Regions from separate parts of the Streptomyces fagopyri genome, predicted to be linked through region 1. Evidence: riboswitches for the same ligand, from Rfam matches in the RefSeq annotation. Region 1 holds a riboswitch; each other region holds the start of a gene.
The links. A riboswitch is a leader RNA that binds a small molecule or an ion and turns the genes downstream of it on or off. The one in region 1 is predicted to bind S-adenosylmethionine.

Region 1 (9,763 bases):
GGCGGCGGTCGGGCGCAGTCCCGCCTCGGCGGCGATGGCGGACGCGATGTCCCGGGCCAGCTCGTCCGAGAAGAACGGGCCCGGCACGGACTGCGCGATCGCCCGCCGGAACAGTCCGGCGGCCCGCGGCATGGCCAGCAGCGACGCCACCGAACCGGCACCGGCCGACTCGCCGAAGACGGTGACCTGTCCGGGATCGCCGCCGAACGCCGTGATGTTCTCGCGCACCCATTCCAGGGCGGCGACCTGGTCGAGCAGGCCCCGGTTGGCGGGCGCCCCCTCGATCCTGGCGAAACCCTCGACGCCGACGCGGTAGTTGAGGGTGACGACGACGAGATCGCCGTCGCGGGCGATGAGCCGGGCGTCGTAACCGGGGCTGCCGGAGTGGCCGAGCTTGTAGGCGCCGCCGTAGATCCACACCATCACCGGGCGGCGGGCGGCCGGATCCGGGTCGGGCGTCCAGACGTTCACCGTCAGCCAGTCGTCGCCCGCCGGGGCGGCCGGCGCACCGGTACGGCCCTGGAGCCCCGTCTCCTGCGGGGGCGGCGGCCCGAAGGAGTACGCGTCCCGTGTCCCGTCCCAGGCACGCGGGGGTCGCGGCGCGGCGAACCGCGCCTCCCCCACCGGCGGCCGCGCGAACGGGATGCCCCGGAAGACGGCGAGGCCGTCCTCCCGGCGTCCGCGCACCGCACCGCTCGCGGTCCGCACCACCGGCCCGGCGAACCCGGCGGCCTGCTCACGGGACTCGGCTGTCGTCATGGGTGACCCCTCACTGGTGGCTCGGCGCAGCGACACCACCACGGTACGGATCCGCACCGCGCCGGCTCACACCCGCGCGCGAGTGTTCACCGGCCACACCGACGACAACCACCCGCACACCCGCCCGCCGCTCACCCACGAACCCATCGGGTCGGCCCGGGACCTGAACCCCGGCCCCGCCCCCGACCCCGAACGAAACGATTCCGGACCGCACGCGACCCGGGCCGAGCACAGCCGGACCGAGGCCAAGATCGGGCCGGTGCCGGGCAAGGGCCAGGCCCGGGCAAGAGCCAGGCCCGGGCAAGAGCCAGGCCCAAGGCTGAACCCGGGCCGGGCAAGAGCCAGGCCCAAGGCTGAACCCGGGCCGGGTTCAGCCTTGGGCCTCGGCCCCGCCCCGGGCGGCGGTCAGCTGAGCGTGCGCAGCGCCGCCGCGTCGTACGCCTTCAGCTCGTCGAAGCGGCCGGCGAGGACCTTCGCCGCCCACTCCGGGTCCTGGAGCAGCGCGCGGCCGACGGCGACGAGGTCGAACTCGTCGCGCTCCAGACGGTCGAGGAGGTCGTCGATGCCCCGGACGGAGGAACCCTCACCCTGGAAGGCCTTCAGGAACTCGCCGTCGAGGCCGACCGAACCGACACTGATGACCGGCTTGCCCGTCAGCTTCTTCGTCCAGCCCGCCAGGTTGAGGTCGGAGCCGTCGAACTCGGGGAGCCAGTAGCGGCGGGTGGAGGCGTGGAAGACGTCCACGCCGGCCTCGGCCAGCGGGGCCAGGATCGCCTCCAGCTCCTCCGGGGTCTCGGCGAGCCGGGCCTCGTACGCCTGCTGCTTCCACTGCGAGTAGCGGAATATGACCGGGAAGTCCGGCGAGACCGCGTCGCGGACGGCGGCCGCGATCTCCGCCGAGAACCTGGCCCGTGCCACGGGGTCGCCGCCGTACGCGTCGGTGCGGCGGTTGGTGCCCGACCACAGGAACTGGTCGAGCAGGTAGCCGTGCGCGCCGTGCAGCTCGACGCCGTCGAAGCCGATGCGCTCGGCGTCGGCCGCCGCCTTCGCGAACGCCTCGATGACGTCGTCCAGGTCCCGCTGGGTCATGGCCCTGCCGGTGACCTCGGCGCCCTCGGCGGTCAGACCGGACGGCCCGACCGGCGGGGCGTCGGCGAACGGCGGCTGGCCCGCCTCACGCACCATGCCGATGTGCCACAGCTGGGGCACGATCGTGCCGCCCGCCGCGTGCACCGCGTCCGCGACCTTCGTCCAGCCCGCGAGCTGCTCCTCGCCGTGGAAGCGCGGGACGCGGTCGCTCTGCCCGGCCGACTCGTGGCCGACGTAGGTGCCCTCGGTGACGATGAGGCCGACGCCCGCGGCGGCACGGCGGGCGTAGTACCCGACGACGTTCTCGCCCGGCACGCCGCCCGGCGAGAACTGCCGGGTCATCGGTGCCATCACGATCCGGTTCGGGACGGTCAGGCCGTTCAGGGCGACGGGGCGGGAGAGGATCTCGGCGGCGCGGGAGGCGGCGTTGGCAGTCACGTACGGGACTCCTCGGAGAGGTCGGTCGGTCAGCAGACGGGCGACTGACACGCATTCCGCACGGTATGTGCATGCGCATCAACCACCCGTCCCCTCAACGGCCGGGCCCGGCGCCGCATTCCGGCACCCACCGGGACCCTTCTGTGACCCCGGACACGCCCGAGGGCGGCACCCCTGGGAACAGGGGTACCGCCCTCGGAACGTCAGGACAGTGATCAGCCGGAGCGGATCAGAAGTCCATGTCACCGCCCGGCATGCCGCCCGGAGCGGCCGCGGAGGCCTTCTCCGGCTTGTCGGCGATGACGGCCTCGGTGGTGAGGAACAGCGCGGCGATGGAGGCGGCGTTCTGCAGCGCGGAACGGGTCACCTTCGCCGGGTCGATGATGCCTTCGGCGATCATGTCGACGTACTCACCGGTCGCGGCGTTGAGGCCGTGGCCGACGGGCAGGTTGCGCACCTTCTCGACGATGACGCCACCCTCGAGACCACCGTTGACGGCGATCTGCTTGAGCGGGGCCTCCAGGGCGAGCTTCACGGCGTTGGCGCCGGTCGCCTCGTCACCCGTGAGTTCGAGCTTCTCGAAGACCGAGGAAGCCTGGAGCAGGGCCACGCCACCACCGGCGACGATGCCCTCCTCGACGGCCGCCTTCGCGTTGCGAACGGCGTCCTCGATGCGGTGCTTGCGCTCCTTGAGCTCGACCTCGGTGGCGGCACCGGCCTTGATGACGGCCACGCCGCCGGCCAGCTTCGCCAGGCGCTCCTGGAGCTTCTCGCGGTCGTAGTCCGAGTCCGAGTTCTCGATCTCGGCGCGGATCTGGTTGACCCGGCCGGCGACCTGGTCGGCGGAGCCGGCGCCGTCGACGATCGTGGTCTCGTCCTTGGTGATGACGACCTTGCGGGCGCGGCCGAGCAGGTCGATGCCCGCGTTCTCCAGCTTGAGGCCGACCTCCTCGGAGATGACCTCGCCGCCCGTGAGGATGGCGATGTCGCCGAGCATGGCCTTGCGGCGGTCACCGAAGCCCGGCGCCTTGACGGCGACGGACTTGAAGGTGCCACGGATCTTGTTGACGACCAGGGTCGACAGGGCCTCGCCCTCGACGTCCTCGGCGATGATCAGCAGCGGCTTGCCCGACTGCATGACCTTCTCCAGGAGCGGGAGCAGGTCCTTGACGTTGCCGATCTTGGAGTTGGCGATGAGGATGTAGGGGTCGTCGAGCGACGCCTCCATCCGCTCCATGTCGGTGGCGAAGTACGCCGAGATGTAGCCCTTGTCGAAGCGCATACCCTCGGTGAGCTCGAGCTCCAGACCGAAGGTCTGGGACTCCTCGACGGTGATGACGCCTTCCTTGCCGACCTTGTCCATCGCCTCGGCGATGAGCTCGCCGATCTGGGTGTCGGCGGCGGAGATGGAGGCCGTGGAAGCGATCTGCTCCTTGGTCTCGACATCCTTGGCCTGCTCGAGCAGGGCACCGGAGACGGCCTCGACGGCCTTCTCGATACCGCGCTTGAGGGCCATCGGGTTGGCGCCGGCGGCCACGTTGCGCAGGCCCTCACGGACGAGCGCCTGGGCGAGAACGGTCGCGGTGGTCGTGCCGTCACCGGCGACGTCGTCCGTCTTCTTGGCGACTTCCTTGACCAGCTCGGCGCCGATCTTCTCGTACGGGTCCTCGAGCTCGATCTCCTTGGCGATGGAAACACCATCGTTGGTGATCGTGGGGGCGCCCCACTTCTTCTCGAGGACGACGTTGCGGCCCTTGGGGCCAAGGGTGACCTTGACGGCGTCGGCGAGCTGGTTCATCCCGCGCTCGAGACCGCGCCGTGCCTCCTCGTCGAACGCGATGATCTTGGCCATGTGAAGTGGTCCTCCCAGGACGGATGGGGGTCCCCCCTGCCCGAGCGGAGTCGAGCGCTGGGGGAGGTGCTCCGGACCGCGCTGGCGCCCGCGACGGACGGCCTGCCTGCCCCGTGGTTCCTTGCACCACCTGGCCTGCGGGCCTCACCGACCCGGTCCTTCGTTATCACTCTCACCTTCAGAGTGCTAACGCAATGATTAGCACTCGCCCCTGCCGAGTGCAAGCGACTCGGGTGGATCCCCAGGTGAACACGGGAGCCGGGACCGCCCCCCGGAGGGGGTCGCGCGAGCGCCCCGAAGAGGTCGCGCGGATGTCCCGGGAGAGGCCAGGCACAGCCCCCGCAGGACTCCCGGACCGGCTCCGGAGGGTTCACGGACCGGCCGCGGAGGGCTCACGGGCGGGCCCCCGACCGGCCCACGGGCATACCGAAGGGCTCGCACCCCAGAGGGATACGAGCCCTTCGTCACGTCGAACAGTCAGTCGGCGCGTGCTTCAGCCGGTCGCGAGCCGGACCATGTCCGCCTGCGGCCCCTTCTGGCCCTGCGAGATCTCGAAATCGACCCGCTGACCCTCTTCCAGGGTGCGGTAGCCGTCCATCTGAATCGCGCTGTAGTGGACGAAAACATCCGCACCACCGTCGACCGCGATGAAGCCGTACCCCTTCTCCGCGTTGAACCACTTGACGGTGCCCTGAGCCATGCCTAACTCCCCTATTACTGGCCCTTGCACAGGACCGCACTTCGCGGGCCCGGGTCAGACCTCCACCCCCCAACGGATTGGGGGTGTGCGCCGGAACGCGTCGACCGCGGCTGAATGTATCTGTCCAACTGCCGTCTGCAACAGGTCAATCGGACGAGAATTCTGGGCACGGCCGATCGGGAATATAGGGAGAATTCGCGAATATTTAGGGCAACTCGGGCCCTATAAAGGCCGCATAAGGCTCAAAAACGCCGGGCATTTTGGCTACTTCTTGCCGCAGGCCGGACGTGAACTCATATGCACCCGGCATGGAAAACGAAGCCGGTTCCCCAACTGTACCGTGCTCAACCATACAGAATTGCCCCCTCCGCTTCTCTCGCGGAGGGGGCAATTCGATGAACTCTCGGTGATTGGCATTACCCACGGTAATGATCTCACCGTGGGTAACCGCCCGTCAGCCTCCGGCGACGGCCGGGATGATCGACACGCCGGCGCCGTCCGGCGTCGCCGTCTCCAGGCCCTGCTCGAAGCGGACGTCGTCGTCGTTGACGTACACGTTGACGAACCGGCGCAGCTTGCCCTCGTCGTCCAGCACGCGCGCGGCGATGCCCGTGTGGTTCTTCTCCAGGTCGGAGATCACCTCGCCGAGGTTCCCTCCCTCGGCGGTCACCTCGGACCGGCCGCCGGTGTAGGTGCGCAGGATGGTGGGGATGCGGACGTTGACGCTCATGCGATGACCTCCCGGTCGGATTCTGGGGTACGGCTGGGGAGCGCCCCGGCAGGGGCACGGCGCGCGAAGCAGCGCGCCCGGCTTCCCACGGGCCCGTGGCCGGAGAACGACCTCCCCGGCCGGGCGGCTACGCGAGGCCGGCCTCGCGGAAGGAGTCCAGGCTGGGGCGGATGGTCGCGGTCAGTCCCGTACCGGCCACCGCGTCCAGCGTCTTGAGGCCGTCACCGGTGTTCAGCACGACCGTGGTGAGCGTCGGGTCGAGCAGTCCGTTCTCGATCAGCTTCTTGGCCACGCCCACCGTCACCCCACCGGCGGTCTCGGCGAAGATCCCCTCGGTGCGCGCCAGCAGCCTGATCGCGTCGACCACCTGCTCGTCGTTCACGTCCTCCACCGCCCCGCCCGTCCGCCGCGCGATGTCCAGCACGTACGGGCCGTCCGCGGGGTTGCCGATGGCGAGCGACTTGGCGATGGTGTTCGGCTTCTGCGGCCGTACGACGTCGTGACCGGCCTTGTAGGCGACGGACACCGGCGAACAGCCCTCGGCCTGCGCACCGAAGATCTTGTAGGGCTTGTCCTCGACGAGACCGAGCTTGATCAGCTCCTGGAGCCCCTTGTCGACCTTGGTCAGCTGGGAGCCCGAGGCGATCGGCACGACGAGCTGGTCGGGCAGCCGCCAGCCGAGCTGCTCGCAGATCTCGTACGCGAGGGTCTTGGACCCCTCCGCGTAGTACGGCCGCAGGTTGACGTTGACGAAGCCCCAGCCCTCACCGGCCGGGTCGCCGATCAGCTCGGAGCAGAAGCGGTTCACGTCGTCGTAGTTGCCCTCGATGCCGATGAGCTCGCCGCCGTAGACCGCGGCCATGACGACCTTGCCCTGCTCCAGGTCGTGCGGGATGAACACGCAGGAGCGGAAGCCGGCGCGGGCGGCGGCGGCACCCACCGCGCCGGCGAGGTTGCCGGTCGAGGAGCAGGAGAGGGTGGTGAAGCCGAAGGCACGGGCCGCCTCGATGGCCTGGGCGACGACGCGATCCTTGAAGGAGTGCGTCGGGTTGCCCGAGTCGTCCTTGACGAAGAGCCGGCCGGGGTCGACACCCAGCTCGCGGGCGAGGTTGTCCGCCTGGACGAGCCTGGTCCAGCCCGGGTTGATGTTCGGCTTGCCGGCGACGTCGGCCGGGACGGGGAGCAGCGGCGCGTAACGCCAGATGTTCGCGGGGCCCGCCTCGATGCGCGCCCGCAGTTCCTCGGTTTCGTAGGCCGAGAAGTCGTAGGCGATCTCCAGCGGTCCGAAACACTCCTCGCAGGCGAAGACCGGGCCGAGCGGCACCCGGTGGCCGCACTCGCGGCAGGTGAGCGCGGCGGCGGGACCCAGATCGACGGATCGCGCGGAATCGGCCGGGTTCGCGGAGGTCACGGTGTCCGGAGTGCTTGCAACAGTCTGCGCAGCCATGGAGGCGAGGCCCTTTCTCCTCATCTTCCTCACGACGCACTTCGCCGTGAGACGGATTTGGCACCTTCCCGAGCCGGGAGCCCCGCGACGCGATCAGCGATGATCGGTACGAGACCGGCTGGAGGGTTGCCGGGGCTTCATCGGGCCGTATCCCTCTGCCCCTCTGGATGAGCGGTATTCGGTTGTTGGTCTTCAATTCGGGATGATCTACGACATGCGATGGTCATCCGCGTTGTTCAAGACTGTAACCGAAGGCCAGGACAGTTGAGATAGTCGTCCGAACCGCGAGATGGATCACACCGGGGGACACCGGGTGATCAGACAGTGAGGAGCCGCAGACTGTGCTGAAGGAAGTCGAGCGCTGGCTGAGCACACGCTCCTGGTCCGTGGCCGATCGTCCGCTGCACGGAATCATGTCCGCCAAACGCGCCTCGGGCTCCACGGTGAGCGTCGTGCTGCCCGCGCTGAACGAGGAGGAGACGGTCGGCGAGATCGTCGCCGTCATCCGCGACGACCTGATGCGTCAGGTGCCCCTCGTCGACGAGATCGTCGTCGTCGACTCGGGTTCGACCGACCGCACGTCGGAGGTCGCCGCCGCGGCGGGCGCGCGCGTCGTGCACCGGGACGAGATCCTGCCCCGCATCCCGGCCGTGCCCGGCAAGGGCGAGGTCCTGTGGCGGTCGCTCCTCGTGACGAGCGGGGACATCGTCTGTTTCATCGACGCGGACCTGAGGGAGTTCTCGTCGGACTTCGTCTCCGGGATCGTGGGTCCGCTGCTCACCGAGCCGGACGTGGACCTCGTCAAGGGGATGTACGACCGTCCGCTGGCCGGCGCCGCGGGCCAGGGCGGTCGCGTCACGGAACTCATGGCCCGCCCGCTGCTGAACATGCACTGGCCCCAGCTGGCCGGCTTCGTCCAGCCGCTCGGCGGTGAGTACGCGGCCCGCCGCTCGCTGCTGGAACAGCTGCCCTTCCCCGTCGGCTACGGCGTCGAACTGGGCATGCTCGTCGACGCCCTGCACCTGGTGGGCCTCGACGCGCTCGCCCAGGTCGACGTCGGCGAGCGCAAGCACCGTCACCAGGACGGGCAGGCGCTGGGCCGGATGTCCGCCGCGATCTACCGCACGGCGCAGCTCCGGCTGGCCCGCGGGCATCTCATCCGGCCGTCCCTCACCCAGTTCGAGCGGGGCGAGGACGGTTTCGAGCCGCGTACGTACTCGGTGGACACGGAGGAACGCCCCCCGATGGCCGAAATCTCCGAGTACGTGAAGCGCAGGGCCGCGTGAGCCCGGCCCCTGGTGAGGGGCCGGCGGGCGGCGCGACCGGCCCCGCCGTCCCGCGGTCCGTGTCCTTCGTCGCATACGGCCGACGGGAACGTTTGAGCGTTTCGGTGCCGGGCTAGGTTTCGAGGCATGGCTTCGACGGCTTCATCGCACGGCACCCACCGGATCCTCGTCGCGTCCAACCGCGGTCCGATCTCCTACGAGGTGCTGGAGGACGGCTCGCTCCAGGCCCGGCGCGGCGGGGGCGGGCTGGTCTCGGGCCTCTCCGCGATCGGGCCGGACGCGGGGGCCCTGTGGGTGTGCTCGGCGCTCGGCGAAGGCGACCGCGAGGCGGTCCGGCGCGGAGTGGGCGAGGACGGCGTGCGGATGCTGGACATCGACGCCGCGGTGCACGCGGACGCGTACAACGGCATCGCGAACTCGGTGCTGTGGTTCGTCCACCACATGCTGTACCAGACACCGCTGGAGCCGGTCTTCGACCAGGAGTTCCGCCGCCGGTGGGCGTCCTACGAGGCCTACAACCGCGCGTTCGCGCGGGCCCTGGCGGACGAGGCGGCCGAGGGCGCCGTCGTGATCGTGCAGGACTACCACCTGACCCTGGTCCCGGGCATGCTCCGCGAGCTCCGCCCCGACCTGCGGATCGGCCACTTCTCGCACACCCCGTGGGCGCCGGTCGACTACTTCCGGATGCTGCCCGACGACATCGCCGGGCAGGTGCTGCGCGGCATGCTCGGCGCGGACCGGCTGGGCTTCCTGACGCACCGCTGGGCGGACGCGTTCACCGCCTGCTGCGAGGCGCTCGTCGGCGGGCTCGGCACCACCCGGGTCGGTGTGCACGGACTCGGCGCGGACGCGGACTTCCTGCGCGGGCGCTCCCACGAGGCGGACGTCACGGAGCGGATGGCCGCGCTGCGCGAGCAGATCGGCGAGGGCCCCGACGGCCGCGCCCGCCGGGCGATCGTGCGGGTGGACCGCACCGAACTGTCGAAGAACATCGTGCGGGGTCTGCTGGCCTACCGGCAGCTCCTGGAGGACCGGCCGGAGTGGCGCGAGCGGGTGGTCCACGTGGCCTTCGCCTACCCCTCCCGCCAGGACCTGGCGGTCTACCGGGACTACACGGCCGCCGTGCGGACCCTGGCGGACGAGATCAACTCCGAGTACGGGACGCCGGGTTGGACGCCGGTCGTGCTGCACGTCAAGGACGACTTCGCCCGCTCGCTGGCCGCCTACCGGCTCGCCGACGTCGCCCTCGTCAACCCCATCCGGGACGGCATGAACCTCGTCGCCAAGGAGGTGCCCGTCGTCTCCGACGAGGGGTGCGTGCTGGTGCTGTCCCGGGAGGCCGGGGCGTACGAGGAGCTGGGCGAGGACGCGGTCGCGGTGAACCCGTACGACGTGGTCGGCACCGCGCGGGCGCTGCACGAGGCCCTGTCCCTGCCGGCCGGTGAGCGGGCCGAGCGCACGA
Region 2 (9,763 bases), 3.1 Mb from region 1:
CGTACGAGGTGAGGACCATGAGGTCGGCCGCGGCGTAGCTGGCGTCGAGTTCCGCGCCCGCCTGCGGTCCGGCGAGGTGCAGCCGGTCGCCGAGGCCGTACTTCTCGATCAGACCGCGCAGTTGGGCGACGTACGCCGGGTCCTGGGTGAGTCCGCCGACGCAGACGCAGCTCCAGGGCAGGTCGGTGACGGTGGCGAGGGCCTCGATCAGCCGGTGCTGGCCCTTGCGCGGGGTGACGGCGGCGACGCACAGCAGCCGCGAGACGCCGTCGGTGCCGGAGGCCAGCGGGGCGATGTCGGCGCCGGGGGCGGCGACATGCACACGGTCGGGGGCGAGTCCGTGGTGGGCGACGAGCCGGCGCACCGCCCATTCGCTGGTGGCGACGACGGCGGGCACGGCCCGCAGGGTGGTGCGTTCCTTCGCGTCCAGCTCCGCGGCCACGGCCGGCGCGAGTCCGGTCTCGTCGCCGAGCGGCAGGTGCACCAGGACGACGAGACGCAGCCGTTCGGCCTCGGGGACGATGATCTCGGGGACACCGCAGGCGACGATGCCGTCGAGGAGGACGACCGTGTCGTCCTCCAACTCGGCCAGGGTGCGCGCGAGTTCGGTACGGGCGGCGGCCGCGGGCCGCGGCCAGTCACCCGGGACGGCGTGCCGGTGGACCTGCCAGCCGAAGCCGGGGAGGTCCAGGCACAGCCGCCGGTCGTAGGCGTTGCCGCCGCTGGGCGCGGACGCGTCGTCGACGCCGCCCGGCATCACGAAGTGCACGGAGCGCAGGGACATGGGGATGATCGCCGCATTCTTGAGAGCGGTGTGCTGGACGGGCACGTAGTTCAGGGACGACCGGTCGCTGTTCGCGGCCGGCGGGCCGATGGTCGTGTCGGTCACAGGGCACGCTCGTAACTCGCCCACGCGATGTGTGATTCGTGCAGGGTGACCGTGATGCCCGAGAGCCCGTGGGCGCCTTCGCCCAGTGCCCCGGCGTGCACGCGCTCGGCGAGGCGGTCGGCGACGACCTTGGCCAGGAACTCCGTCGAGGTGTTCGTGTTCTTGAAGTCCGGCTCGTTGTCGAGGTTGCGGTAGTTCAACACGCTCACGACGGCGCCGAGTTCCTGGGTGGCCAGACCGATGTCGACGACGATGTTGTCGTCGTCCAGTTCGGCGCGCCGAAACGTGGCGTCCACCAGGAACGTCGCTCCGTGCAGGCGCTGCGCGGGCCCGAAGACCTCGCCACGGAAGCTGTGGGCGATCATCAGGTGATCGCGGACGGTGATGCTGAACAACGGACGACCCTCCAGGTGCGGCACGTCTGATCCCCTGCCGGGACCATGCCGTGTAGTACGGCTGCCCCGTTCTCCTTGTTCAGCTGCCTGTTCCCCTTTCTTCGCAGTCTTCTGAGGTCAGGCCGGTCGCCCGGTGCTCAGACCCCGTCGTAGACGACGCGATGGCACAACCCGGGTATCGATCCGGAGGCGAGTTTCGCCATCACGCCGGGCAGTTCCGTGAAGTCGCACTCTCCGGTGACGAGAGCGTCGAAGGCGGGCTCGGCGAGCAGTTCGAGGGCGAGCGCGAGCCGGTCCGCGTACGTGCGGCCGGGCCGGGCAGCCGGCGAAACGGAACCCACCTGGCTGCTGCGTACGACCAGGCGCCGGGAGTGGAAGGCCTCTCCCAGCGGGAGGCTGACCCGCCGGTCGCCGTACCAGCTCATCTCCAGGACGGTCCCCTCGCGGGCGAGGAGTTCCAGTGCCCGGGTGAGTCCGGCCTCGGTGGCGCTGGCGTGCACGACGAGGTCGCACTCGTCGGCGGCCTCCGCGGGCAGCGCGAAGTCGACGCCCAGGGCGCGGGCGATGCCGGCGCGCTGGGGATCGGCGTCGACGAGCTGGACCCGTACGCCCGGGAAGCGGGCCAGGAGCGCGGCGACGGAGCAGCCGACCATGCCGCCGCCCACCACCGCGATCCGGTCGCCGACCAGCGGAGCCGCGTCCCACAGGGCGTTCACCGCGGTCTCCACGGTCCCGGCGAGAACGGCACGGGCCGCCGGCACCGAGTCCGGTACGACCGTCACGGCGCTCGCCGGGACGACGTAGCGGGTCTGGTGCGGATACAGGCAGAACACGGTCCTGCCCAGCAGGCCCGCCGGGCCCTCCTCCACCTGGCCGACGCTCAGATAGCCGTATTTCACCGGTGCGGGGAAATCGCCGTCCTGGAACGGTGCACGCATCGAAGCATGCTGACTTTCCGGCACGCCGCCGCGGAAGACGAGGGACTCGGTGCCCCGGCTGACTCCGGAGTAGAGCGTGCGCACCAGCACCTCGTCCTTCGCGGGCGCCGGCAGGGCCACCTCGCGTATCTCGCCGTGGCCGGGCGAGCCCAGCCAGAAGGCGCGAGCTGTGAGTTCCATGAGCGTCCCCCTGAACGATCGAGCAGATCTTCACGTACGGAGCGGTGACAAGCCGCGCTCAGTACGCGGCGTTGATCGACTCTGTCATATGGCCGGAGGATGTGCGGTGGCCCTGAACAACACGTACGACGCGAGGCTCCTGGCTCAGGAGACCACGGTGGGAGCGGGTGTGCAGCTCCTGGTGCTGGCTCTGCTGGGCACGGCGATCGGGATGGGGCCCGCGGGCTGGCTGACCGGCCTGGCCTTCGCGATCGCCACCTGGGCGGTCCTGACCCGCGCCCTGCGCCGCTCACGCCCCCGCTCCTTCGGACCGGCCAATCGGGTGACCCTCGGCCGCGCGATCCTGGTCGGCGGCGTCACCGCGCTGGTCGCGGACTCCTTCCAGAGCTCGCCCCCGGTCTCCCTGCTCGTCGGTCTCACGGCGGTCGCCCTGATCCTCGACGGGGTCGACGGCAAGGTCGCGCGCCGCACCGGCACCTCGACCGCCCTCGGCGCCCGTTTCGACATGGAGGTCGACGCCTTCCTGATCCTCGTGCTCAGCGTGTACGTCTCGATGTCGCTCGGCCCCTGGGTGCTGCTGATCGGCACCATGCGGTACGTGTTCGTGGCCGCCGCCCGGGTCCTCCCCTGGCTGAACGCGGCACTGCCGCACAGCATGGCCCGCAAGACCGTGGCGGCCCTTCAGGGCATCGTGCTGCTGGTCGCCGGGGCCGGAATCCTGCCCCGGGAGGGGGACACGGCCGCGGTGCTGCTGGCGCTCGGGCTGCTGGTCTGGTCGTTCGGCCGCGACATCGTGTGGCTGTGCCGCCACCGTCACCAGCACACGCCGGAGCGTCCGCGGAGCGTCCGCGAGCTCGCCGAGGTCGGCTGAGCGGAAGGACCGGGACGGACGGCCGGGGGCCGTCCCCGCGCTACCGGTAGCGCGGTGAGCCGTCCCACACGACAGGTACGCGAGCGGTACGGCGGAGAGCCGTCCCACGGGACCGGCGTCGCCGGAGGATCACTCCCGTGAGGGCGAACGCGCCGGAGGCCGTCCCCCACTTGTGGGCCCACGGCTCCGAACAGGGCCGCACCCGGCCCCGCACTCTCCCGAGTTGCGTACCGGGCCGGACCTTCGTACCGCCGGACCGGGCCGCCGGCGCCCCCGCACGCATCGGGGCGCGTCCACCGCACGCGTGCACTCCTCGCGTCCGCCACACGGGTCCACTCCTCGGGTGCACGCGTCGCGTTCACCGCCCGCGCGCGCTCCTCGCGTCCACCGACGGCGTCACTCCGGAAGGACGCGTGCCCGCCGTGCGGGCCGCCGCCCGGCGCGATCCGCCGGGCGCCGCGCGGCGTGCCGGGTCTGTCACGGAGCGCAGTACAACCGCGACGCCCCCGACGTACACTTCAAGGGCAAGTCCCTCGCCGACGTCCTGTCCACGACCTTCGGGGTACGCCCGGACCTCCTCGCGCAGCGCGCGATCGTCCTCCGGCACTCCGGGACGCTCCATCACGTCGGACCGGGGTACGGGAATTCCGGTCGGCCCGCCACGACGCTCCCTGTCCTCGGCGAGCCGGCCACGGTCTGCACCACGACGACGTGCGCCACCTGCTCGCCCTCCTGCACGGGCCAGTCGACACGGGCCCCGAAGGCGGTCGCCTCGGCGGCGTGATCGCCGCGGCCATCCCGAACGGGTGACGGCCCAGCCGCAGCCCCGCGCCGGGCAGTTCCTCCGACCGCTTCCGGACAGGAGTTGAGGGCCATGGAGACGGACTCCCAGGCGTGGGACGAGGAGCCGCCCCGGCCCGTGGCGCACACGGAGGAGGACGACGACGCCCCCGGTCCCCGGCTCACCTCCTCCGGTGCCTCGGTCGATCAGGTACGTGACTACCTCAAGCAGATCGCCCGGGTCCCCCTGCTCGGCGCCGCGCAGGAGGTGGACCTGGCGAAGCGCATCGAGGCGGGCCTGTTCGCCGAGCGCAGGCTCCTGGAGGAGCCGGGCATCGACCCGGGGTTCCGGCGGGAGCTGGAGATCCTGGCCGCTGACGGGCACCGGGCGAAGTCCCATCTCGTGGAGGCGAACCTGCGTCTGGTCGTCTCCATCGCCAAGCGTTACAGCAGGCGCGGGATGCTCTTCCTGGACCTGGTGCAGGAGGGCAACACGGGTCTCATCCGCGCGGTGGAGAAGTTCGACTACGCCAGGGGGTTCAAGTTCTCGACCTACGCGACCTGGTGGATCCGGCAGGCGATCTCACGTGCTCTGGCGGACCAGAGCCGGACCATCCGCATTCCGGTCCACATGGTCGAGGTCATCAACAGGATGGCCAAGGTCCGCAGGGAGTTCATCCAGGACACGGGGGCCGATCCGACCCAGGAGGAACTCGCGAGGAAGCTGGACGTGCCCGTGGAGAAGATCACCGAGATCGAGAACTACACCAAGGAGCCGGTCTCCCTCCACACCCCCCTCGGCGAGGAGGGCGGTACCGAACTGGGTGACGTACTGGAGGACAGCGAGACCATCTCGCCGGCGGACATGGTCACCTTCCTGCTCCTCAAGGACGCCATCCAGGCCGTCCTGGCGAACATGACCGCGCGTGAGGCCGGAATCATCTCGCTGCGCTACGGCCTCATGGACGGCCAGTCCCGCACGCTGGAGGAGATAGGGCAGGTGTACGGGGTGACACGCGAGCGCATCCGCCAGATCGAGTCCAAGACGATGTCCAAGCTGCGTCACCCCTCACGCTCCGAGGCCCTCCGGGACTACCTCGACGTCAGCTGATCACCGGCGGACCCGGCCGTCCCCGGGTGCCCGCGGTGTCGGGGTGGGCGAGGCCCAGGTGGTCGTGGAGGGTGGTGCCCTCGTACTCCGTACGGAACACACCGCGCTCCTGGAGCAGCGGGACCACGGTGTCGGCGAAGGCGTCGAGGCCGCCGGGGGTGATGTGCGGGACGAGGATGAAGCCGTCGGAGGCGTCGGCCTGCACGAAGTCGTTGATCGTCTCGGCGGCGGTGGCCGGGGAGCCGGCGAACGCCTGCCGGTCGGGACGCGGGAACCAGTACTGGAACCTGTCCCACTCGAAGAACGGGTGGGTCGCCAGGCCGTGGACGATCTGGGCGACCAGGGCCAGCACGATCGCCGAGACGATCCAGCGGCCCGGCCGGCCTCGGCTCGGCCACGGGAGCGGGAGGCGGTCTTCCCCTGGCCCGCGTGCATCGCGGTCACCGTCACCGTTCCGGCCCATGGGGCCTCGTGCTCACCGGAGTTGCTCCGGTCCGATCCGGCGTGGGTCAGGCACGGCCAGGAACGGGTGTCGACGCTCGGAAGCCCGGACGACCACGTGGTGAGACCGCGCGGGTGCCTTCTTGACGAGCCCACGGAGCGGACCGAGACTGACGGGGACGGTCACGATTGTCAGCGCCCTTCGCCCGGTTCCCTCCGTGCGTCGCGGTTGATCGGCCCCGGCCCGCTGACAGGCAACCCTTCCACCGCGACGGGGTGCCCCGGGTGACGACCGGGTCCCGCCGGAGCGGTGGGGCAAGCGTGGTCTCGCCTCTCGCGAGCCCCGGACACGGGAGCGACAGGAATGACCGGAAAGGGCACGAGCGGTCTCACCAGGCGCCTGCACATCGATCTGCAGCGGGTCTCCAGCGCCTGCTAGGCGGGTGGGGAGAGTCCCGTCGGCCGCCCGGAGGGCGGGCCTCGCGGAGTCCGGTGCGTGCTCTCGGCGTGCCGGACGGAAGTCCGTGTACCGGACGTGACCGGGGTTCCGCCCGGTGCGGGGAGAGGGCGCACCAGGAGTCGTGAGGCATCCGCGGCTTTCGTGACACGCCCTGGTCCGCGGTCCGGACGGTACGTCAGCGCAGTCACCCCGTCCCGCCGCTGCCGCCCCGGGTGGCAGGGCTTCGTCGTCCCCCTGGAGAGTCATGCCCGAGACAGCCTCGCTCAGTCCGGCCGCCCCCGCCTCCACCCGCCGCGCCCCGGCCTCACCCGCCACGGGGGCGGTCGCCGCCGCGTCCCCCCGGGCCGCCGCACCCTCGCGTGGACACCGCATCCGCAGCCGCATCGGTGTCGGTCCGGCCGGCGGCTTCTATCCCGCGCCGCACCGCTATCAGCTGTACCTCTCCGAGGGCTGTCCGCGCTCGCTGCGCGTCTCGATCACCCTCGGGCTGCTGGGACTGCGTGACTCGGTCACCACCACGCTGCTGACGGGGCCCTCCGGGACACCGGACGCCCGCGTCGCGCTGCGGGCGGCGTACGAGGCCACCTGGCACCACTACGACGGTCCGCTCACCGCGCCGGCACTGTGCGACCGCTGGAGCGGACGCATCGTCAGCAACCACACCCCCGACATCCTGCGCGACCTCGGTGAACTTCCGGGCTGCCGCGACGCCGCCGGGCTCCCCCGGCTGCATCCGCCGTCCCTCGCCGCGGACATCGACACGTTCCGCGCCTTCCTGGACCGCGGCCTCACCCCGGACGCCCCGCCGACGGCACGGTCGGCCGCGCTCGGTTCGCTGGATCAGCGGCTCGCCGCGCGGACACATGTGCTGGGTGGCGAGTTGACGGCCGCGGACGTCGACCTGTGGGTGGCCCTCACGCGCCTCGGCGCGGAGGACGCGCTCTCCCCGTACGGCCGTCTGCGGGACTACGTCCGCCGACTGGGCGCCCATCCGGTCTTCCGTGAGGCGACGCAACTGGTCTGACGGCTCGTCAGACTCTCTCGCCGGACGCCGTCGTCCGCCTGCCCGGCAGAACGCGGACCCGGGACGGCCACTGCCCGCCGCCGCACGGACGGCGGGCGGTGATCCGCCGGCTCAGCCCTTGACGCGGGTGAAGACGAGGGTGCTGACGACAGTGGTCAGGCCGCGGAGCATGCCCATCTGGTTCCAGCCCATGTCGAACTGGTCGCGGTCCACGGTGAACTCCGCGACGAGGGTGACGTCTTCGGCACTCGCCGCGGTGACACGGGCGACGACGGGCTGCGGCCTGGTGACGCCGCGCACGGTCAACTGCCCGGTCACCGCGACGGTGTCGTCCTGGGCGACCACCGCGTCGTCCACCGCGAAGGTGATCGTGGGGTGCCGTTCCGCGTCGAAGAGGTCGGCCGAGCGCAGGTGCTTGTCCCGCTTGCCGTTCTTGGTGTCGAGGGACGCCACGTCCAGGGTGACGGTGCCGTGGGCGGTCCCGTCGGACCGCACCTCGCCCTCCCCGGCGACAGCGGCGAAGACGCCCTTCACCGTCACCAGTCCCCACATCGTCTTGTGCCGGATGACGACGCTGGTGCGGGCGGGGTCGAGCTGCCACAGGCCGGTTTCGACGGCGACGGTCATGAGAGTTCTCCAGACGGTTAACGATGAGAGGTGGCGCACGGGCCGTGGGACAACCAGGAGTCATCCAAATTTGGACGATCACAGGCTAGCCCGTTCTTCAAATTTGGACAACCGGTAGACTGTGACACCATGGCCGACTTCCTCGCCCCCGCTGACCTGCCCGAACACGAGCAGGCGGCCGACGACGGCCTGCTGCCGAGCGAACTGCGGTCCTGGATGCGGCTGTTGGCGGCGGCCGGGGCGATCGAGCAGCAGTTGCGCGCTCACGTCAAGGACGCCCTCGGTGTCTCGCACGACGAGTTCCTGGTGCTGTGCCTGCTGGCCGACCAGCCCGGCTCCAGCCTGCGCATGACACAGATCGCCGAACTGCTGGGCCGCCCCAAGACACGGCTGACCTATCAGGTGGCCTGTCTGCAGCACGCGGGCCTGATCACGCGGCGCTCGGCGTGCGGGGACAAACGGGGTATCGAGGTGGCGCTCACGGACAAGGCGCGCACGCTGCTGAGCGAGTCCTCGCGCCCGCTGGCCGACGCCGTCTCGCAGGCCATCGCCCGAACGGCCTGCGCGCAGCGGTACGAGCAGCTGCACGACTTGCTGCCGCCCCCAGAGGCCCCCCATGACGGTTCACGTGCGGCGGGCGGCCCGGCAGGACCGTGAGCGACGGCCCCGGGGACCGGCTGCAGGGCCGTGACACGGCGCACCCGCCCGCGCCACGGCCCGGAAGCGCGCGAAGCCTCCCCCGGACGGCCTCGCGGGTCAGAAGCCGGGAAAGACGCGTCGCAGGTCGTCCAGCGTGAGGGCGTCCCCCTTCAGGTTCACCTCGGCCGGGGTGTGGGCGGGGGCGTGGCGGCCGGAGACGAGACGCAGCCACCACTCGGCCGGGGCGCTCAGTACGGCGTCGGGCTCGGCGGGCTCGTCGACGAGCGCGACCGAGTCACCCAGGTCGAGCCCGAACGAACGCGTCGGAGAGACCGTCCGCACGGCGATACGGGCGTGGCGGCCGCCCAGGGCGTCCGCCTTGCCGAGGAACCCTATGAGGAGGCCGGCCTGGGTGAGGAGCGGCTCGGTCGCCACCGGCAGCAGCACCGCCGTCGGGTCGAAGGCGACCTCGACGTCCCAGGTGTGGTGGGTGAACTCGCTGAGCCGCAGGCCCGCCAGCGTCGCGACGTCCACGGGTGCCGGCATGAAGCCGAGGTCCACGCGGAGTTCCTCACGGGCCCGCGCGTCCAGCGCCTCGTAAGCGCGTACGAGCCGCTCGTCGGCGTGCACGAATCCCTCGGCGCGCTCGGCCGGGGACATCGCGTCCCAGCGCGCCCACACGGACTTGTTGAAATCGCCGTCCCGCGGTCCGGTGCCGTTCAGCGCGCCCTCCAGGGTCGCGCGGCCGATCTCCGCGCCGCTGCCCAGGTGGCTGAGGACCTGGGACACGTCCCACTCCGACGCGCCCGAGCGCCGGGTGAGGTCGGCGGTGGCGAGCCCGTGCACCACGGAGGTCAGGTAGTCGTGTCCGCCGCGCAGCGCGGCGATGGTCTGGTCGGCACGGTCTGTCATGTCTCGGCTCCGGGGAGGGGTGGGATGGTGCGGGAACCGTACCCAGGACGGTCACGGTGTCCAAGGGGGTGGGGGGTGACAGGGGCGGCGATCGGCCATGGGGATGGTCGTCCGCGGGCCGCGTGATGGCGCGCTCGCACGACGAGTACGACGAGTACGACGAGTACGACGAGTACGACGACGACCGCGGATACGACCGGTACGACCGGTACGACGACCGCGGATACGACCGCCGGGGCGCGGGCGCCCTCCGCTCGCCCCGGTCCCGCACCCGGCGAGTCGCTGAACACGGTGGCGCCGCACCCCGCATCCTGGCCTGGCGGGCGCGTCCCGCCCGCCCCGTCCCGCCCGCGCCCGACCCCCAACCACGGAGGACCATGGCCGCCGACGGCACGCCCGCTCCCGACCACGCCCCTGCCCCGGCCGGTGCGGCGGCCCTCCTGCGGCGCCCCAGGCTGTGGCTGCTGCCGACCGTGCTGAGCGGGCTGCTCTCACT
Region 3 (9,763 bases), 4.9 Mb from region 1:
GGGCGCAATCGGAAGCCGCTCAAGCCGGCTTCGCCCAACTCATGAAGCACATCGGCGAGTTGGGTGGGCGTGCCGGTGAAGATGCGTGCGTCACTCGTGTACGCCTCGCCGGCGAGAGCATCCAGCCGTGCCCGCCGGTCTTCGGCGGCGCCCTGGTCGTCGTCGAGGAAGACCACCAAGTCACCGAAGACGTGCAGGAGTTCGCCGGACCGCCCGGCCGCCGTCTGCTCGGCACGGATCTCCGAGACGATCGCGCGGGCCTGGTCGGCGTCGTGCGGGGTGACGTAGCCGATGTCGGCCTGCCGGGCGACCAGCCGGTACGGGACGGTCTGATGGGCGAGGGCGGTGACCAGCGGCTGACCCTGCGGCGGGCGCGGGGTGATGGACGGGCCCTTGACGCTGAAGTGCTTGCCCTCGAAGTCGATGTAGTGCAGCTTGTCGCGGTCGACGAAGCGGCCGGTGGAGACGTCCCGGATCTCCGCGTCGTCCTCCCAGCTGTCCCACAGCCGGCGCACCACCTCGATGTAGTCGGCGGCCTCGTCGAACAGCCCGGTGAGACGCTCCTGTCCGTCCGGGCTCTGCAGCTCCTCCAGACTGATCGGTGGGAAGGTGCGGCGTCCGAAGTGGTCGGCTTCGTGCGGGCGGGCGGAGATCTGGACCCGGAGACCGGCGCGGCCGCTGCTCACGTAGTCAAGGGTGGCGATCGCCTTGGAGAGGTGGAACGGCTCCGTGTGGGTGACGATCGCGGTCGGTACCAGGCCGATGTGCCGGGTGAGGGGCGCGATACGGGCCGCGGTCAGCACGGCGTCCAGGCGGCCGCGTACCTGGTCGGTGCGGCCGTCGAGCTCGCCGTAGTGCGAGGACTGGAGACCGAGTCCGTCCTCCAGGGTCACGAAGTCGAGCAGGCCGCGCTCGGCCTCGGTGACCTGGTCGGCCCAGTATCCGGCGGTGAACAGGTCCCGGGGACGGGCGACTTTCTCGCGCCAGGAGGCGGGGTGCCAGCCGGTGCCGTCCAGTGCGACGGCAAGGTGCAGAGGGGAAGCAGGATTTGCGGACACGGGGGTGCCTTCCTGGAGGTCCGTACGAGATCGCCGGCCCGCGGGAATCGGGGCGCACGGCGCTGGGGAAACGGGGTCAGGAGCAACAGAGGGCGCCGGCCACGCGCTGGAGGTCGATGTGGGGCCGGCCGTGGAGGAGCACGGCACGCGGTACAGGTGTCACGAGAACCACCTCCAAGTCATCGCCTTCGACAAGGACAACGGCACGGCTATGCCGTTTCTTCCAGGACAGCGGCTGCGGTCTGCCGTACGAGTGAGAAGGCGGTACGGCGGCGCAGGGTGAATCCGATCGATTCATACAGCCGGATCGCGTTCGCGTTGTCGGCCCTGGCATGCAGGAAGGGCCGCTCGCCACGGTCCTTGATGCCGGCCGCGACGGCGCGGACCAGGCGGGTGGCCAAACCCCTACCGCGATACGCCGGGTCGGTGCACACGGCGCTGATCTCGGTCCAGCCGGGTGGATGGAGCCGTTCGCCGGCCAAGGCGATCAAGCGGCCGCGGTGGCGGATGCCCAGATAGGTGCCCATCTCGACGGTGCGGAGCAGATAGGGCCCGGGTACCGTGCGGGCGACCAGGTCGAGGATCTCGGGCACGTCCTCGAGGCCAAGCCGTACGGTCTCGGAGTCGGGCTCCGCCCGCAGGCCGGTGTCCACGAGCTGGACGCCGTATCCGGTGCGCACCACCTTCCAGCCCTCCGGCGCCTCGGTGACGCCCCGTACCGGGGCGGTGCCGCCAGGGCCGACGAGCGCGGCGAGGTCGTCCCAGGCACGAGGGTCGTCCTCGTCGGAGACGGCATGGAAGGGAGCGACGTCTTGGTGATAGCGGGCGGCGTGACCGATTCGTTCGGCGAAGTGGGCGTGGGGGCCGGTGAGCGCGGCCCAGGCGGGGTTGTCCAGGATGTGCGAGGACTTGGCGTCGAGGGCGGTGACGGACATGGTGTGGCGGTCTCCGGGGTGCGGCTCGGTATGTCCGGCGAGCGGGGAATCCATCCTGGGGCAGCGGCGGAGTCCCCGGCAGACGGTGGTCAGGAGTTGTCGAGCGGCAGGCCCGGCGGGTTGACCTCGGACTTGGCGGCGGCTTCGTTGGCGAGGTCGTACGCCTTGAGCCACTCTGCGTACTGACCGTTCTTGATCAGGTAGTTGATCGCGTCAGCGAGCGGCTTGGCGAGTCCGCTGTCCTTCTTGGCCGTTGCCGCGATCAGGCCCTGCAGGCTCGCGCCCGCACCGGAGTAGGTGCCGGCGGTGCGGGTGGCGTTGGGCGTGCCGGCCACCTGACGGTTGTGGTAGGCGAAGCCGGGGTTGGGACCGAAGGAGGCGTCGATCTTGCCACTGTTCAGGGCGAGGTAGGTGCTGGGGCTGTCCTGAAAATACTTGACGGTGAGCTTCTTGCCCTCCTTGGCCAGCTTGTCCTTCCACTCCAAGAGGATTCTCTCCTGGTTGGTGCCGGAGGCGACGGCGATCGTCTTGCCGTCGAGGTTCGCGTAGTTGCCGTCGAAGTTCCAGGTGCTCTTCTTGGGCACGATGAAGGCGAGGTTGTCCTGCCGGTAGGAGGCGAACTCGTACTTCTTCTTGCGCTCCTCGGTGTCGGTGACGTTGGAGAAGGCCACGTCGACCTTGCCACTGTCGATGCCGACGAAGAGGTTCTCCCAGGTGGAGTTCTTGACCTCGGCCTTGAGCCCGAACACCGCGGCAACCAGGCGGCCGAGGTCGGGCTCGGAGCCGGTGAGTGTCTTCTGGTCGTCGCCGACGTACGCCAGCGGCGGGAAACCGGAGGGCAGGGCACCGATGCCGATCTCCAGCCTGCCGCTCTTCTTGACGGCGGCGGGCAGCTCGGCACTGATGGATGTGACCTCGGAGACCTTGATGGTGGTCTGGGTGGCGGCGCCGTTGGAGACACGTCCGATGACGACCTCGCCGGACTTGGCACTGTCGGTGGTGGTGGCCGCGTCGCTGTTGCCACCGCAGGCGGCGAGCCCGCCGGCCAGGGAGGCGACGGCGGTCGCCGCAGTGATGCCGCTTGTCAATCTGCGTCGGGTGAAGTGCGTGGCCATGGCCGTTCCTTGTCGCTGAAGTTGATGAGGGTGGCGTGCGGGGGTTGGGGTGTCGTAGGGGATGTGGCGAGTCAGAGGACCTTGCTGAGGAAGTCCCTGGTCCGCTCTTGCCTCGGCCTGTCGAGGACCTCGGAGGGTGGACCCTGCTCGATGATCTTGCCGCCGTCGATGAAGACGACCCGGTCGGCGATCTCGCGGGCGAAGCCGATCTCGTGGGTGACGATGACGAGGGTGGTGCCGCTGGTCGCCAGGTCCTTGATGACGGCGAGGACCTCACCGACCAGTTCGGGGTCGAGGGCGGAAGTGGGCTCGTCGAAGAGGATGACGCCGGGCCGCAGGGCGAGGGCGCGGGCGATGGCCACGCGCTGCTGCTGGCCGCCGGACAGTTGCCTCGGGTAGGCGCCGACGCGCTCACCGAGGCCGACCCGTTCGAGGAGCGTCTTGGCCAGCTGCCGCGCCTCGGGCCTGCCGAGCCTTCCGGTGGCGACCGGGGCGATGGCCACGTTGTCGAGTACGGTCAGGTGCGGGAAGAGGTTGAAGTTCTGGAAGACGAAGCCGATCCGGCCGCGCTGGGCGAGGATGGCCCGCTCGCTGATCTCCTTGAGCCGCTCGCCCTGCCGCTTCACACCGATCAGCTCGCCGTTGACACTGACGTAGCCGATCTCGGGCTTCTCCAGGTGGTTGATGACCCGCAGCAGGGTGGACTTGCCGGAGCCGGAGGGGCCCAGGATGACGGTGACCTCGCCGGGGCGGACGGTCAGGTCGATGCCGTCCAGTACCCGGTGGGTGCCGTACCACTTGTGCACGTCGTGGACCTCGACGGTGGCGGCCGCGACGTCCGCCACGGTCTCGAGCGTCTCGGCGGTCATACGGCGGCCTCCCGGCGGATGCGGTCCCGCAGGTCGGATAGGCCGGTGCGGAACGTCTGCAGAGGCGTCGGCGGCAGGCCGCGGGTGGCACCGCGGGCGTAGTGCCGCTCGACGTAGAACTGGATGACGGAGACGACGCTGGTCAGGATCAGGTACCAGGCGGTGACAACCAGCAGCAGCGGCACGATGTCGCCGGGATAGGTGGCGCCCATCGTCTGCGCGGAGCCGAACAGGTCGAGCAGGGACACGTAGAAGACCAGCGAGGTGCCCTTGATCAGGCCGATGAGCTGGTTGACGTAGTTCGGGACGATCGAGCGCAGCGCCTGCGGGAAGACGATTCTCCGGAACTGGTAGCTCTTGGGCAGCCCGAGTGCCGCGGCCGCTTCGTGCTGGCCCTGGTCGACGGAGAGGATGCCGCCGCGGACCACCTCGGCCGCGTAGGCGGCCTCGTTGAGGCTGAGGCCGATGACGGCCACGACCATGTCGGTGCCGAGTCTCGACTCGTCGAAGGAGAAGAAGGCCGGCCCGAAGGGAATGCCGACGCTCAACGTCTTGTACAGGGCGCTGAAGTTGTAGAGGAAGATCAGCACCACGATGAGCGGGACGGAGCGCAGCGCCCAGACGTACGTCCAGCTGACCGCGCGCAGCACCGGGTTCTTCGAGAGGCGGCCCAATGCGAGCACGATCCCGCCGGCAAGACCCAACACCGCACTGTAGGCGGCGACTTCGAGGGTGATCGCCAGGCCGTCGAGGATGGTGGGGCGTAGAAACCAATAGTTCCAGCGGTCCCACTGGTAGAAGGGATTGGTGACCAGTCCGTGCACGAACTGGGCGACCAGGACGAGTACGACCGCGGTCGCGATCCAGCGTCCGGGGCGCCGCAGCGGCAGAACTCGCTGAGCGGTGAGGGGCTTTGACGGTTCATCGGCGGTGGACGTCTCGGGAAGCGTGACGGTAGCGCCAGGGGGTTCACTCACGGTGGGCTCCGGCTGGATCGGACGACACCCCGGATGGCACGGCGGCATGCGCCGGCGAGGCACCGGGGGCGGGGAGGACGACGGAAAACACCGCGGCGGCAGTGTTCGTCAGGAAGTACGGGGGCTGCGGAGAAGTGTCAGCCCCGACAGAGGGCGCGACCCGGGGCGGTACACAGCGCGCTGTTCACGCGGAGCAGATCGACGGCACGATCGGCGACCAGCAGATTCACGTACGGCGGTACGCAACCCTGGGAGCGGCGTGCGGCCGTCCTGGGAACTGCGTACATGACCTCACCGTCACCGTTCCGCCCCTGAGGGCCTCGCGCTTACCGAAACTTCATCGGCCGGGTCGTCACCTGGGGCACCCCACCGCGGTGGGAGGGTTGCCGGTCAGCAAGCCAGGGCTTGTCGCTGACGCTCATGACCGTTCTGGCCAGTAGTTAAGGCAACGGCCCGGACATTTGTCAACGCCGGTCCAGCAGGTGGAAAGGCCAGCGGGCAGTGTAGGCCGTCCGGTCCAGGATGCGAATGGCCGCTCCGCCGGCCGCCAGGACCTGGCAGCAGCCCGGTGGTGGTAGTCGATAGCATCGCGAGGTCGAGGTGGGCGGCCGACGGAAGGGCTGTCCTGGACTTCAACGCGCTGCGAACCTGCCTGCGCCTACACGGACATGGCCACCTGTCCGCTGCCCCCGGCCGTGGACCGGCTGCCGGTGGCGATCGAGGCCGGCCAGAGAATCCCCCTTGGGCGGAGCGGTTCCTGAGACGGACCCGGTGCCGGCCCGACCGGCCTTGCGGGGCCTCGCTCTGTGGCATTGACGTACGACAACAGCCCTCCGTACGATCCCCAACGGCATTGAGTGTCAGCGTCAAGCCCTGGCTTGCTGACCGGCAACCCTCCCGCGCGGTGGGGTGCTCCAGGTGAAAGCCCGGCGTGGATCATCGGCGATCCACGCAAGCGCGTGGCCCCATGAGCGGGGTCGGAGATGGGGAGGGGCAGCATGCGGCACAGCGGTGACCTGACAGCCTCCTTCGCCGTCGTCTCGGTGTTCTCCCGGTTCTCGCGTCGGCGCCACATCGATCTGAAGCGCTCGACCAGCTGTCTCTGTCAGGTCTGAGGAGCCTTCTTCCGGTCGGCTGACATCCGTCGGCGGCCTCGGCTCTCGTCCCTCCTCCCCCTGCCACCGATGTCGGTATCGGGGGCATCCACCTGACCGTCCCCCTCCGCGCAGCGCTCCCCCGTCGCCGGCGTCGCGCCGACCGGGGTCGAACGCCCATGTACGGCCGTGCCCAACTGGACACCCCGTGCCTGGTGACACGAGTTGGAGAAGCCTTCTGTGACCGCACTTCCGGATTTCAGAACCCCCCGATGGGCCACGCTGAGCGCCCTCCTCACCACCAGTGTCCTGCTGACCGCCTGCGGATCCAGCGGCGAAGGCTCCGATTCCGGCAGCGGCCGGGCAAAGTCCGGCGGCACCCTGACCTTCGCGGTGGGTTCGGACGCCGGCTGCGTCGACCCGCAGCAGGTCGCCAGCAACGAGACCATCTACTCGGTCCGCCAGATCGTGGACTCACTGACCGACCAGGACCCCGAGACCGGCAAGATCGTGCCGTGGCTGGCGAAGAGCTGGGACGTCAGCTCCGACGCCACGACGTTCACCTTCCATCTGCGCTCGGGCGTCACCTTCAGCGACCGCTCGAAGCTGACCGCGCAGGTGGTCAAGGACAACTTCGACGCGGTGCCGAAGCTCGGCGTCCTGGGAGCACTGGCCGAGGGTTACCTGAGCGGCGTCAAGAGCACCACCGTGATCGACCCGCTCACCGTCAAGGTGGCCTTCAAGCAACCCAACGCCCAATTTCTGCAGGCCACTTCCACGCACTCGCTGGGCATCGAGTCGTCGGCGAGCGTGAAGAAGACCCCGCAGCAGAGGTGCAGCGACGGAGTCGTCGGATCCGGACCGTTCGTGCTGAAGCAGTACGTGCAGAACCAATCGATCACCCTCGCCAGGCGCACCGGATACGCCTGGGGTTCCTCTTTGTGGAGCAAGAAGGGCGAGGCCTACCTCGACAAGCTGGTCTTCAAGGTCGTGCCGGAGGCGGGCGTACGGGCCGGCAGCCTCCAGTCCGGCCAGGTGGACGCCATCAGCAGTGTCGGCAAGGCCAACGAGGCAGGGCTCAGGGGCAGTCAGGTCGCTCTCCAGCGCCGGGCCAACCCGGGCGTGGTATTCGGCCTGGCCTTCAACAACTCCCGTCCAGCTCTCAAGGACGCCAGAGTGCGGCAGGCGATCCGGTACGCCATTGACCGGAAGCAGATCGCCGACACCGTTTTCCCGACCGGCACCCGGGCCGCGACCAGTGTGCTCGCGCACACGACGCCCGACTACACCAGCCTCGCCTCGAACCTCACCTTCGACGCGGCCAGGGCGAAGTCGCTGCTCGACCAGGCCGGTTGGAAGTCAGGCAGCGACGGTATCCGCACCAAGGGCAGCAGGAAACTCGGCCTGACCATCAACTGGATCCCCAATGCGGCCACCAACCAGCCCGCGCTGGAACTGATCCAGCAGCAGCTCAAGTCCGTCGGCATCGACGTCGTCCTCAAGCAGCTCCAGGTCACCCAGCTGGCCCCGACACTTCAGTCGGGCGACTACGACGCGGCCTGGAGCAACGTCACCCGGGCCGACCCGGACATCCTCCGCAGCTCCTTCTCCACTCAACTGGCCAACTTCTACCGCGTACCGGCCGGTGACCTGGACGCCGCACTGTCCGCACAAGCCGCGACCACGGACACCGCCAAGCGCAAACAGCTGGTGGCCCAGGCCCAGGAGTCGATCGTGCAGAACGCCTACTACGCGCCGGTGGTGGAACTGCAGACCCAGCTGGGCGTGTCGAAGAAGGTGCACGACCTGGACTTCGACGCCTCCAGCCGGATCCAGCTGCACGACACCTGGATCGGCTAGACCGTGCGCCGGTATGTGATCAAGCGGCTCGCGCAAGCGGTTGGGGTGCTGTGGGCGGCCTACACGGTGTCTTTCCTGGTGCTCGACTACCTGCCGGGCGATCCGGTGACGGCGATGGCCAGTGCCGGGATGGACTCGGGGCAGGTCGACCCGGAACAGATCGCCGTACTGCGGCACGAGTACGGCTTCGACAAGCCGGTGCTGGTGCAGTACGCGGAGTATCTCAGCCGGGCGGTGCGTGGGGACTTCGGCGACTCGGTGTCCACCGGCAGACCGGTGACCTCGACGCTGGCCGACGCGCTGCCGCAGACGCTCCAGCTGACCGGGGCCGCACTGCTGCTCGCGGTGGTCCTCGGCGGAGGGGTCGCGGTGGTGGCGACATACACCGCGCGGCGCTGGCTGCGGCAACTCCTGCTGTCGCTGCCGCCGCTGGGAGTGTCAGTCCCCACGTTCTGGGTGGGCCTGCTGCTCGTCGAGGCGTTCTCGTTCCGGCTGCACTGGTTCCCGGCGTTCGGTAACGACGGGCTGCGGGGCCTGGTCCTGCCCGCCCTGACCCTGGCGGTCCCTACCGGCGCGCAGGTCGCTCAGGTGCTGGCCAAGAGTCTGCTCACCGCGCTGGACCAGGCCTATGTCGAGACCGCGCGCGCCAAGGGCGCCGGGCGTTGGCGCGTACATCTGCGGCACGCGCTGCGCAACGCGTCGCTACCCGCGCTGACGGTCGTCGGCCTGCTGGTCGGGCAGTTGATCGCCGGCTCGGTGGTCGTCGAGACGGTGTTCTCGCGCGACGGTCTCGGACGGGTCACCGCCGCGGCGGTCACCGCACAGGACATTCCGCTGGTCCAGGGGGTGGTGGTGTTCGGGGCGCTGATCTTCGTGGCGACGAACCTGGTCGTCGACCTCGTCCACCCGCTGCTGGACCCGCGGATCGTGGTGGCCTCGGGCGGAAAGGCGGCCCTCGCATGAGTCAGAGCCTTGCCGACAGCACAGCCGACGCGGCCGGTACAGCACTCGGCCCGGCCCGGCCGCCCGAAGCGAGATCGGGGCCGGAGCAGAAGCGGCACGTGGACCTACGGCGGCTGCTGCGCTTCGTGCTGCACCGCCCCGGTCTGCTGTTGTCGGTCGTGATCGTCGTACTCGTGGTCCTGGCCTCCTTCTCGCCGGGCCTGTTCACCTCGCAGGACCCGCTGAAGGGGCTGCCGACGGAGAACTTCCGCGGCCCGAGCGGCAGTCACTGGTTCGGCACCGACGAACTGGGCCGTGACGTCTTCTCCCGCGTGGTGCACGGCGCCCAGCTCTCCCTGAAGGCGACGCTGATCGCGGTACTGGTGGCGTTCGTGGTCGGCGGGCTGCTCGGAGTGGTCGCCGGGTTCGTGGGCCGCTGGGTGGACGACGTGCTGATGCGGTTCGTGGACGTCCTGCTGTCCATTCCCGCGCTGTTCATGTCCCTGGCGATCGTCACCGCACTCGGCTACGGGACCGTGAAGGTGGCGGTCGCCGTCGGCATCGCCAGCGTCGCGTCGTTCGCCCGGGTGGCACGCTCCGAGGTGCTGCGGGTGCGTCAGGCGGTGTTCGTGGAGGCGTCTCGGGCGAGCGGGGCCCGCTGGTACTCGGTCCTCGGCCGGCATGTTCTGCCGAACGCGGCGGGGCCGGTGATCGTCCTGGCCACCCTGGACTTCGGCTCCTCCATCCTGGCCGTGTCTGCACTCAGCTTCCTCGGCTACGGGGCGCCACCGCCGGCCCCGGAGTGGGGCACGTTGATCTCCGACGGCCGCAACTACCTGGCCAACGCCTGGTGGCTGACCACGCTGCCCGGCCTGGCGATCGCCGCGACCGTGCTGGCCACCAACCGCATCGC

Region 2: linked by a shared signal. The riboswitch ahead of GFH48_RS40095 (putative leader peptide) and the one ahead of thrC (threonine synthase) in region 1 are both predicted to bind S-adenosylmethionine.
Region 3: linked by a shared signal. The riboswitch ahead of GFH48_RS39860 (putative leader peptide) and the one ahead of thrC (threonine synthase) in region 1 are both predicted to bind S-adenosylmethionine.

What each region holds. Positions count from the first base shown of each region.
Region 1 covers NZ_CP045643.1:5,147,886-5,157,648, reverse strand. Annotated here, with positions in the region: gene GFH48_RS22260 (carboxylesterase/lipase family protein) at 1-759, opposite strand, end outside; gene GFH48_RS22255 (NADH:flavin oxidoreductase) at 1,165-2,286, opposite strand; gene groL (chaperonin GroEL) at 2,516-4,138, opposite strand; gene GFH48_RS22245 (cold-shock protein) at 4,632-4,838, opposite strand; gene GFH48_RS22240 (MoaD/ThiS family protein) at 5,293-5,568, opposite strand; gene thrC (threonine synthase) at 5,696-7,015, opposite strand; SAM riboswitch class I at 7,033-7,189, opposite strand; gene GFH48_RS22230 (glucosyl-3-phosphoglycerate synthase) at 7,357-8,301, shown strand; gene GFH48_RS22225 (alpha,alpha-trehalose-phosphate synthase (UDP-forming)) at 8,428-9,763, shown strand, end outside.
Region 2 covers NZ_CP045643.1:2,062,772-2,072,534, forward strand. Annotated here, with positions in the region: gene GFH48_RS08815 (glycosyltransferase family 4 protein) at 1-889, opposite strand, end outside; gene GFH48_RS08820 (6-pyruvoyl trahydropterin synthase family protein) at 886-1,284, opposite strand; gene GFH48_RS08825 (zinc-dependent alcohol dehydrogenase) at 1,422-2,402, opposite strand; gene GFH48_RS08830 (CDP-alcohol phosphatidyltransferase family protein) at 2,509-3,273, shown strand; partial or broken gene GFH48_RS08835 (RNA polymerase sigma factor) at 4,127-5,164, shown strand; partial or broken gene GFH48_RS08840 (F420-dependent methylene-tetrahydromethanopterin reductase) at 5,157-5,426, opposite strand; SAM riboswitch class IV at 5,787-5,933, shown strand; gene GFH48_RS40095 (putative leader peptide) at 5,970-6,044, shown strand; gene GFH48_RS08845 (glutathione S-transferase C-terminal domain-containing protein) at 6,310-7,089, shown strand; gene GFH48_RS08850 (YceI family protein) at 7,201-7,716, opposite strand; gene GFH48_RS08855 (MarR family winged helix-turn-helix transcriptional regulator) at 7,846-8,373, shown strand; gene GFH48_RS08860 (maleylpyruvate isomerase N-terminal domain-containing protein) at 8,473-9,267, opposite strand; gene GFH48_RS08865 (YhgE/Pip domain-containing protein) at 9,645-9,763, shown strand, end outside.
Region 3 covers NZ_CP045643.1:286,436-296,198, forward strand. Annotated here, with positions in the region: gene GFH48_RS01310 (LLM class flavin-dependent oxidoreductase) at 1-1,058, opposite strand, end outside; gene GFH48_RS40030 (putative leader peptide) at 1,135-1,356, opposite strand; gene GFH48_RS01315 (GNAT family N-acetyltransferase) at 1,268-1,993, opposite strand; gene GFH48_RS01320 (transporter substrate-binding domain-containing protein) at 2,083-3,108, opposite strand; gene GFH48_RS01325 (amino acid ABC transporter ATP-binding protein) at 3,180-3,977, opposite strand; gene GFH48_RS01330 (amino acid ABC transporter permease) at 3,974-4,954, opposite strand; SAM riboswitch class IV at 5,272-5,380, opposite strand; partial or broken gene GFH48_RS01335 (DUF1684 domain-containing protein) at 5,559-5,715, shown strand; SAM riboswitch class IV at 5,804-5,918, shown strand; gene GFH48_RS39860 (putative leader peptide) at 5,953-6,069, shown strand; gene GFH48_RS01340 (ABC transporter substrate-binding protein) at 6,289-7,908, shown strand; gene GFH48_RS01345 (ABC transporter permease) at 7,912-8,871, shown strand; gene GFH48_RS01350 (ABC transporter permease) at 8,868-9,763, shown strand, end outside.